2 regions of the Streptomyces sp. 7N604 genome follow, and region 2 is predicted to be linked to the other one. Evidence: riboswitches for the same ligand, from Rfam matches in the RefSeq annotation. Region 2 holds a riboswitch; the other holds the start of a gene.
The links. A riboswitch is a leader RNA that binds a small molecule or an ion and turns the genes downstream of it on or off. The one in region 2 is predicted to bind glycine.
Positions count from the first base shown of each region.

Region 1: linked by a shared signal. The riboswitch ahead of gcvP (aminomethyl-transferring glycine dehydrogenase) and the one ahead of gcvT (glycine cleavage system aminomethyltransferase GcvT) in region 2 are both predicted to bind glycine.

Region 1 is NZ_JBQQBX010000060.1:15,098-19,504, reverse strand. Features, by position in the region: gene ACTWP8_RS36800 (MerR family transcriptional regulator) at 1-206, shown strand, start outside; gene ACTWP8_RS36795 (DNA polymerase IV) at 263-1,819, shown strand; gene ACTWP8_RS36790 (PRC-barrel domain-containing protein) at 1,726-2,112, opposite strand; glycine riboswitch at 2,238-2,334, shown strand; gene gcvP (aminomethyl-transferring glycine dehydrogenase) at 2,521-4,407, shown strand, end outside.
Region 2 is NZ_JBQQBX010000004.1:103,450-107,856, forward strand. Features, by position in the region: gene glyA (serine hydroxymethyltransferase) at 1-811, opposite strand, end outside; gene gcvH (glycine cleavage system protein GcvH) at 888-1,268, opposite strand; gene gcvT (glycine cleavage system aminomethyltransferase GcvT) at 1,383-2,567, opposite strand; glycine riboswitch at 2,736-2,842, opposite strand; gene ACTWP8_RS05750 (AAA family ATPase) at 2,991-3,710, shown strand; gene ACTWP8_RS05755 (hypothetical protein) at 3,801-4,407, opposite strand, start outside.

The DNA.
Region 1 (4,407 bases), on a different contig from region 2:
CCGTCTACGAGTGTTCGTCCCCGGACGATGTGGTGAGTCTGCTCCAGGGCGGACAGGGCATCTTCGGCATCGCGGTCGGCGTGGTCTGGCGGGACGTGGAGGACGCCCTGTCCCAGCTTCACGGCGAGCGGGTGGACACCGGAGAGACGCTCGTCGGGCACAACCCGGCCGACGAGCTCGCCCGTCGCCGCAACCGGGCCGTCTGACCCGCCGCAGCCCCGTACACGGCCTGTTGTCAGTGCCGTAGGGCAGGATCGGTGGTGTGAGGTCCGCACCGACCATCCTGCATCTCGACATGGACGCGTTCTTCGCCGCGGTGGAGCAGGCGGCCAAGCCGAGCCTGCGCGGCAAGCCAGTGGTGGTCGGCGGCATCGGTCCGCGCGGCGTGGTGGCCACGGCGTCGTACGAGGCGCGGGTCTTCGGGGTGCACTCCGCCATGGCGACCGGCCAGGCCCGGCGGCTGTGCCCGAACGCCGCCTATCTCGCTCCGCGCTTCACGCTGTACCGCCAGGTCAGCGACGCGGTCATGGAGCTGCTGCACGGGCTGTCCCCGCTGGTCGAGCCGCTGAGCCTGGACGAGGCTTTCGTCGACCTCGAGGCCGGCGGGGTGGCGGCGTCGGCGGACGCCGCGCGCGCGGTGGGGGAGCGGCTGCGGCGCGACATCCGGGCCGTCACCGGCCTCACGGGCTCGGTGGGCCTCGCCGGGTCGAAGATGCTCGCCAAGATCGCCTCCGAGCAGGCGAAACCGGACGGACTGGTGCTCATCGCGCCCGGCACGGAGCGTGAGCTGCTGGCGCCCATGACGGTCCGCACCCTCCCGGGCGTCGGTCCGGCCACCGCCGAGCATCTGCGCAGGGCCGGGATCCACAGCGTGGGTGAGATGGCCGAGGCAGGGGAGGACGAGCTGGTCCGGCTGCTGGGCAAAGCGCACGGCAGCTCGCTGCACGCCATGGCCCTGGGCCTCGACGACCGTCCGGTGGTCGCGGAGCGGGACGCCAAGTCCGTATCCGTCGAGGACACCTTCGACATCGACCTCCACGACAGGGCGCGGGTGCGGGGTGAGGTCGCGCGGCTCGCCGACCGGTGCGTGCGACGGCTGCGCTCGGCGGGCCGGTCGGGCCGTACGGTCGTGCTGAAGGTCCGGCGCTACGACTTCTCGACGCTCACCCGCTCCGAGACGCTGCGCGGGCCCACCGACGACCCCGCGGTGATCCGGGAGGCCGCCGCGCGGCTCATCGAGACCGTGGACACCACGGGCGGCGTACGGCTGCTCGGCGTCGGGGTCAGCGGGCTCGCCGACTTCACGCAGGAGGACCTGTTCGCGCAGGCCGCGACGGCGGAGACGGCCCACGTGGGGGAGGTACCGGGGCCGGAGGCGGAGGCCGGCGGCGCGGAACCGGAGACCGCGGGTGGCGGTCCTCCCCCAGCTACCGGGACCCCCACCCATGCCGAAGGCTATGGGGGAGCGCCGCCCGGGGCGGAGGAAGCGGCGCCGGAGCCCGGCCACAGGCGCTGGGTGCCGGGCCATGACGTCCGGCATGCGGAGTTCGGACCTGGCTGGGTGCAGGGCAGCGGGGTCGGGAAGGTCACCGTGCGCTTCGAACAGCCGTGGTCGGCGCCTGGGCGGGTGCGCACGTTCCCCGTGGACGACCCCGGCCTGGAGCCGTCCGAGCCTCTGCCTCTGGTGTCACCCGAGAACGGGGACGCGCACGCGTACGCGGACGATCAGTCGCCTTCGCCGGCAATACGGCCGAAGTCCTGGTCGCCGTCCTCCCCGTCGTCCTGGCCGCTGCCCGGAGCGGACGCGTCGAGCCCGTAGTGGTGGTAGAGCTGCAGCTCCTGCTCCGGCGAGAGGTGCCGCCCCACGCCGAAGTCGGGAGCGTCCTTGATCAGAGACCGGTGGTAGGGGACCCGCAGGGTGTCGTCGACGACCTCGCTGGGCTCCAGGGGTACGAACGCGTCGCGCCCGAACAGGCCGGTGCGCACGGCGGCCCACTCAGGACGCCCTGTGGCGTCATCCAGATACACCTCGTCCACGGTGCCGATCTTCGCTCCGTCCAGGTCGAACGCCTTGCGTCCTATCAGGCTCCGCGGATCGATTTCGGACTGCACGCTGCCCTCCAACTCCTCGTACGTCCTCTATGAGACAACGAAAGGCCACATCTCGTGCCTCGGCCACTCGGCGGCCTGCGGGCCACGCCCGGCATGAGGCGCGCTGGTAGGCTGACAGCGGCTGCAGACCCCGTGCGGGAGAGTCCTCCGCTGCAAGGCCGGAGGCGCCGAAGGAGCAAATCCTCCCCGGAATCTCTCAGGCACCCGTACCGCACGGACGAGGTCACTCTGGAAAGCAGGGCGGGCGTCGGACGGAATGTGCCGGAACCCCTCCTCACCGACGGTGAAAGCCGGGCCGCCCAGGCGGACCGGTGAAGCTCTCAGGTTGAGATGACAGAGGGGGAGGCCGTCCGGGTACTCGTGCAGTGGTACCCCTCGCAGGTCGAGTCGACCAGGAGGCCTCCGCAGATGACCGCCAACCGCATCCCACTCTCCCGGCTGGAGCGTGGCATCCCCTTCGAGCAGCGCCACATCGGCCCCGACGCCGGGGCCCAGGCGAAGATGCTCGCCCAGGTCGGCTACGGCTCGCTCGACGAACTCACCGCCGCCGCCGTGCCCGACGTGATCAAGAGCGCCGGGGCGCTGGACCTGCCGGAGGCGCGCGGGGAGGGCGACGTCCTCGCCGAGCTGCGCGGGCTCGCCGACCGCAACGAGGTGCTGGCCCCGATGATCGGCCTCGGCTACTACGGCACCTTCACCCCTCCGGTGATCCTCCGCAACGTCCTGGAGAACCCGGCCTGGTACACCGCCTACACGCCGTACCAGCCGGAGATCTCGCAGGGCCGCCTCGAGGCGCTGCTGAACTTCCAGACGGTGGTCGCCGACCTGACGGGCCTGCCGACCGCGGGTGCCTCGCTGCTCGACGAGGCCACCGCCGCCGCCGAGGCCGTGGCCCTCTCCCGCCGCGTCGGCAAGGTCAAGGACGGGGTCTTCCTCATCGACGCCGACTGTCTGCCGCAGACCATCGCCGTCATCGAGACCCGCGCCGAGCCGACCGGCGTCGAGGTCGTCGTCGCCGACCTGTCCGGCGGCATTCCGGCGGAGGCCGCCGAGCGCGGCGTCTTCGGCGTGCTGCTGCAGTACCCGGGCGCCTCCGGGCAGGTGCGGGACCTGCGGCCGGTGATCGAGCAGGCACACGAGCTGGGCGCGGTCGTCACCGTCTCCGCCGACCTCCTCGCCCTCACCCTGCTCACCTCGCCCGGCGACCTGGGCGCGGACATCGCCGTCGGCACCAGCCAGCGCTTCGGCGTCCCGATGGGCTTCGGCGGCCCGCACGCCGGCTACATGTCCGTACGTGAGAAGTTCGCCCGCAGCCTGCCGGGCCGACTCGTCGGAGTCTCCGTGGACGCGGACGGCGACAAGGCGTACCGGCTGGCCCTGCAGACCCGCGAGCAGCACATCCGCCGCGAGAAGGCCACGAGCAACATCTGCACCGCGCAGGTGCTGCTCGCCGTCATGGCCGGGATGTACGCCGTCTACCACGGCCCGGACGGGCTGGCGGGCATCGCCCGGCGCACCCACCGCTACGCCGCGCTGCTCGCCGAGGGCCTGCGGGCGGGCGGCGTGGAGATCGTCCACGGCTCGTACTTCGACACCCTGACCGCCCGCGTCCCCGGGCGGGCCGCCGGCGTCGTGGCCGCCGCCCGCGAGGCCGGGGTCAATCTGCGCGAGATCGACGCGGACCTGGTCGGCATCGCCTGCGACGAGACCACCGACCGGGACCGGCTGGCCGCGGTGTGGGGCGCCTTCGGCGTCGAGGCGGACGTGGAGGCGCTGGACGCGACCGTGGAGGACGCGCTGCCGGAGGCGCTGCTGCGCACCGACGAGTACCTCACGCACCCGGTCTTCCACCAGCACCGCTCCGAGACCGCGATGCTGCGCTACCTGCGCAAGCTGGCCGACCGGGACTACGCGCTCGACCGCGGCATGATCCCGCTCGGCTCCTGCACCATGAAGCTCAACGCGACGACGGAGATGGAGCCGGTCACCTGGCCCGAGTTCGGGGCGCTGCACCCGTTCGCGCCCGTCGAGCAGGCCGAGGGCTACGTGACGCTGATCGGTGAGCTCGAGGAGCGGCTCGCCGAGGTCACCGGCTACGACAAGGTGTCGATCCAGCCGAACGCGGGCTCCCAGGGCGAGCTGGCGGGACTGCTGGCCGTACGGGCGTACCACCGCGCCAACGGCGACGAGCAGCGCACCATCTGCCTCATCCCGTCCTCCGCGCACGGCACCAACGCCGCCAGCGCCGTGATGGCGGGCATGAAGGTCGTCGTGGTGAAGACCGGCGAGGACGGC
Region 2 (4,407 bases):
CCTTCGCCGCGATGACGTGCTCGAGCGGGCCGCCCTGCTGGCCGGGGAAGACCGCGGAGTTGATCTTCTTGGCCAGCTCGGCGGTGGAGAGGATCACGCCGCCGCGGGGGCCGCCCAGCGTCTTGTGCGTGGTGGTGGTCACGACGTGCGCGTGCGGTACGGGCGAGGGGTGCAGGCCCGCGGCCACCAGGCCCGCGAAGTGCGCCATGTCGACCATCAGGTACGCGCCGACCTCGTCGGCGATCCGCCGGAATGCGGCGAAGTCCAGCTGGCGGGGGTACGCCGACCAGCCCGCGATGATCAGCTTCGGCCGGTGCTCCTTGGCGAGGCGCTCGACCTCGTCCATGTCGACCTGGCCGGTCTGCTCGTCGACGTGGTAGGCGGCCACGTTGTAGAGCTTGCCGGAGAAGTTGATCTTCATACCGTGGGTCAGGTGCCCGCCGTGGGCGAGGTTCAGACCCAGGATGGTGTCACCGGGCGAAAGCAGAGCGAACATCGCGGCCGCGTTCGCCTGGGCACCCGAGTGCGGCTGTACGTTCGCGTGCTCGGCGCCGAACAGCTCCTTGATCCGCTCGATGGCCAGCGTCTCGACGACGTCGACGTGCTCACAACCGCCGTAGTAGCGGCGGCCGGGGTATCCCTCGGCGTACTTGTTGGTGAGCACCGAGCCCTGCGCTTCGAGGACGGCGACCGGAGCGAAGTTCTCCGAGGCGATCATCTCGAGCGTGGACTGCTGGCGGTGGAGCTCGGCGTCGACCGCGGCGGCGACGTCCGGGTCGAGCTCGTGCAGGGACTGGTTGAGAAGCGACATCGGGATCCCAATCAGGAGGGGCGTCAGGGACTTCGCGGATTCAGCGAGTTCAGCAGGTTCGGCAGGTTCGGCGGGTTCAGCTGCCGATGAAGGCGGTGTACTCGTCGGCGGAGAGCAGGTCGGCGGGCTCGTCGCTCACCCGTACCTTGAACAGCCAGCCGCCCTCGAAGGGGGCGGAGTTCACCAGCGCCGGGTCGTCCACGACGTCCTGGTTGACGGCCGTGACCTCGCCCGAGACCGGCGCGTACAGGTCGCTCACGGACTTGGTCGACTCCAGCTCGCCGCAGGCGTCGCCCGCGGTGACGGTGTCGCCGACCTCCGGGAGCTGGACGAAGACGACGTCACCGAGCGCGTCAGCGGCGTGCGCGGTGATGCCCACGGTCGACACACCGTCCGCGTCAGCGGCGGTGAGCCACTCGTGCTCCTTGCTGTAGCGAAGCTGCTGGGGGTTGCTCATGATCTGAATTCTCCTGGATCGGGGGGAGTGCTCGGTGACGGGTCTTGACAGGTGGGACGCGCTGTCATGGAACGGACGCCGGGGTCCGCGCGAGGCGGCGCCACTTGGCGGGCGTCAGCGCCGCCGCTTGTAGAAGGGGAGCGCCACGACCTCGTACGGCTCGTGGCTGCCGCGGATGTCCACCGCGACGCCCGCCGTGCCCGGCTCGGCGCGGTCGGCGTCCACGTACGCGATCGCGATCGGCTTGCCGAGGGTCGGCGACGGGGCGCCGGACGTGACCTCGCCGATCACGCTTCCCGACTCGGCGGAGACCACGGCGTACCCGGCGCGCGGCACCCTGCGGCCGGAAGCGATCAGGCCGACCAGCTTGCGCGGCGGGCTGGACTCGGCCCGCTTCGCCGCGGCCTCCAGCGCCGTACGGCCGACGAAGTCACCGCTCTTCTCGAACTTCACGACCCGGCCGAGGCCCGCGTCGAAGGGGGTGGTCGAGGTCGTGAGCTCGTGCCCGTACAGCGGCATGCCCGCCTCCAGGCGCAGGGTGTCCCGGCAGGAAAGGCCGCACGGCACCAGTCCCACCGCGGCTCCCGCCTCGGTCAGCGCCTGCCACAGGGCCTCCGCGTCGCCCGGCGCGACGAAGAGCTCGAAGCCGTCCTCGCCGGTGTATCCGGTGCGGGCGATGAGTGCGTCCACGCCGGCGACGGTGCCGGGCAGGCCCGCGTAGTACTTCAGCCCGTCCAGGTCGGCGTCGGTCAGGGACTTGAGGATGCCTGGGGACTCGGGGCCCTGGACGGCGATCAGCGCGTAGGCCTCCCGGTCGTCCCGCACGGTCGCGTCGAAGCCCTGCGCGCGCTCGGTGAGCGCGTCCAGCACCACCTGCGCGTTGGAGGCGTTGGCCACCACCATGAATTCTCCCTCCTCGCCCGCCTTCGGCGAGGTGGGGGTGCCCCCGGCGAAGCCAGCGGGACTGCCCAGCTCACCCCCCAGCCGGTAGACGATCAGGTCGTCGAGGATGCCGCCCTCGGCGTTGCAGATCATGGTGTAGCGGGCGCGGCCCACGGCCAGGGCCGAGAGGTGGCCGACCAGCGCGTAGTCCAGGACCTCACCGGCCTGCGGCCCGGTCAGGGTGATCTCGCCCATGTGGGAGAGGTCGAAGAGTCCGGCGCGGGTGCGGACGGCGACGTGCTCGTCGCGCTCGCTTCCGTAGCGCAGCGGCATGTCCCAGCCCGCGAAGTCGGTCATGGTCGCGCCGAGCGCGCGGTGCAGCGCGTCGAGCGGCGTACGGCGTTGGGCTTCGGTCATGTTTTCAGGCTCCCGGGCAGGGGTGGCGAGGCTGGTGTCGAAGAGAACACAGCCTCCCCATCTGTCATCGGAACCTGAGAGGTTCGCCACGACCCCGGATCACGCGTCGGGGCTACGGGCTTGCACCTTGGGTGGGGCCGCACGCGGCGGCCCGCTTTTCAGATGTGCCTAGCCCGCGCGGTACGGGGCCTGAGAGATTCAAGGGAGGACTTGCTCCTTCGGCGCCCCGGTGCCCGGCACAACTGCCGGTCCGGGGACTCTCCCGCGCGGGTTCTAACGGCCGGTATGGAGTTGGCGCCGACATCATTGCACGGCCGCGCGAGGTTCGGACGGTCCGGTCCCGAGGTATCGAGGTTTACGGCATTACCTTTTCTTGACAGTCTTCGGGTCAGGGCGCAGTGACCGGACCGGACGGGGAGGACGATCACGGTGCACAGGGACAGTGCGTACGCGACGACGAGCGAGGTCGCGCGCGGCCCGCTGCCCGGTCGGCCGGAGCTGCCCGTTCTCCAGGCCGTCGCCGGGGAAGCGGTCAGGCCGGGCCGCCGGTCGTCGCCCGCGCTCGATCTGCGCGGCGGCCAGGCCGCGGGGTACGAGCTGTGCTACTCGGCCGGTGACGTGCTCGTCGTCTCCGGGCTGCCGGGCAGCGGCAAGAGCACGCTGATCAGGCGGGCCGTCGCGGGCCTCGACCGGCGTGGCGGCCGGGTGCGCCGCGTGGACTCGCAGGACATGCGCGACCGCTGGGAGCGCGCCATGCCCGCCATGATCCCGTACGCCCTGTACCGGCCCCTGGTGCGGGTCGCCCACTACGCCCGGCTGTACCGGGCCCTCGCCTCGGGTGACAGCGTCGTCGTGCACGACTGCGGCACCCTCGCCTGGGTGCGCCGCTGGCTGGCGCGCGACGCGCGCCGCCGGGGCCGCTCCCTGCACATGGCGCTGCTCGACGTCCCGCCGGAGGTCGCCCTTGAGGGCCAGGCCTCGCGCGGCCGCGGCGTCTCCCGCTATGCCTTCGCGCGGCACCGCGGCGCCGTGGGGCGGCTGGTCGCGGACGCGGAGCGCGGACGGCTGCCGGACGGCTGCACCTCGGCCGTGCTGCTGAACCGCGGCGCCGCGAGCGCCCTGAAGAGCATCGGCTTCGAGTAACGCGCGCAGCCGGCTTTGCGCAGCCCGCTTGTGGCGGGCTCCGGGTGGCGGGCTCCGGGTGGCTTCGAGCGGCCCGCTGACCGGCTCCCGCTACTGCGCGGGCCAGCCGGCGGGCAGGGTCGGCGCCGCCGGGGACGGGGGCGCGCTCGGGAGGTCGGGGGAGGCCGGGGCCTCCGGGGCGACCGGGACCTCGGGAGAAGCCGGGACCTCGGGAGAAGCCGGGACCTCGGGGTTGGCGGGGGAGCTCGGGGCCTGCGGGGCACCCGGGACCTGGGGCATCGGCGGCAGCCCGTCCAGATTCGCCGCGGGCAGCCCGCCGCCGACCATGACGCTGGCGACCACGTTGACCGTGCCGGTGAGGAGTTCCTGGACCGCGGCCGCGGTCACGCTCTCATCGCCCGCGGGAATCGCCCTGAGCAGCGCGTCGAGTCTCGTCTCGAAGTCGGCGACGGCCTTGGCCTTGAGGTCCTGGCCCGGGTCGGCGGCGTTCGCGGCGGGGGCGGCGGCCGGGTCGGCGGCGTTCGCGGCGGGATCCGTGGCGGGGTCCACGGCGCCGGGCACGTCGTAGGCCGGGAGGATGGCCGGGTCCTGGCCGGGCGCGGGCTGGGTGGCGGGCGGCACGGCGGGCGCCTGCGTGACGGAGGCGAGTGCCCTCCTGATCTCCTCGCCGTAGCGGTTCGCCTCTGCGGCCGGCAGC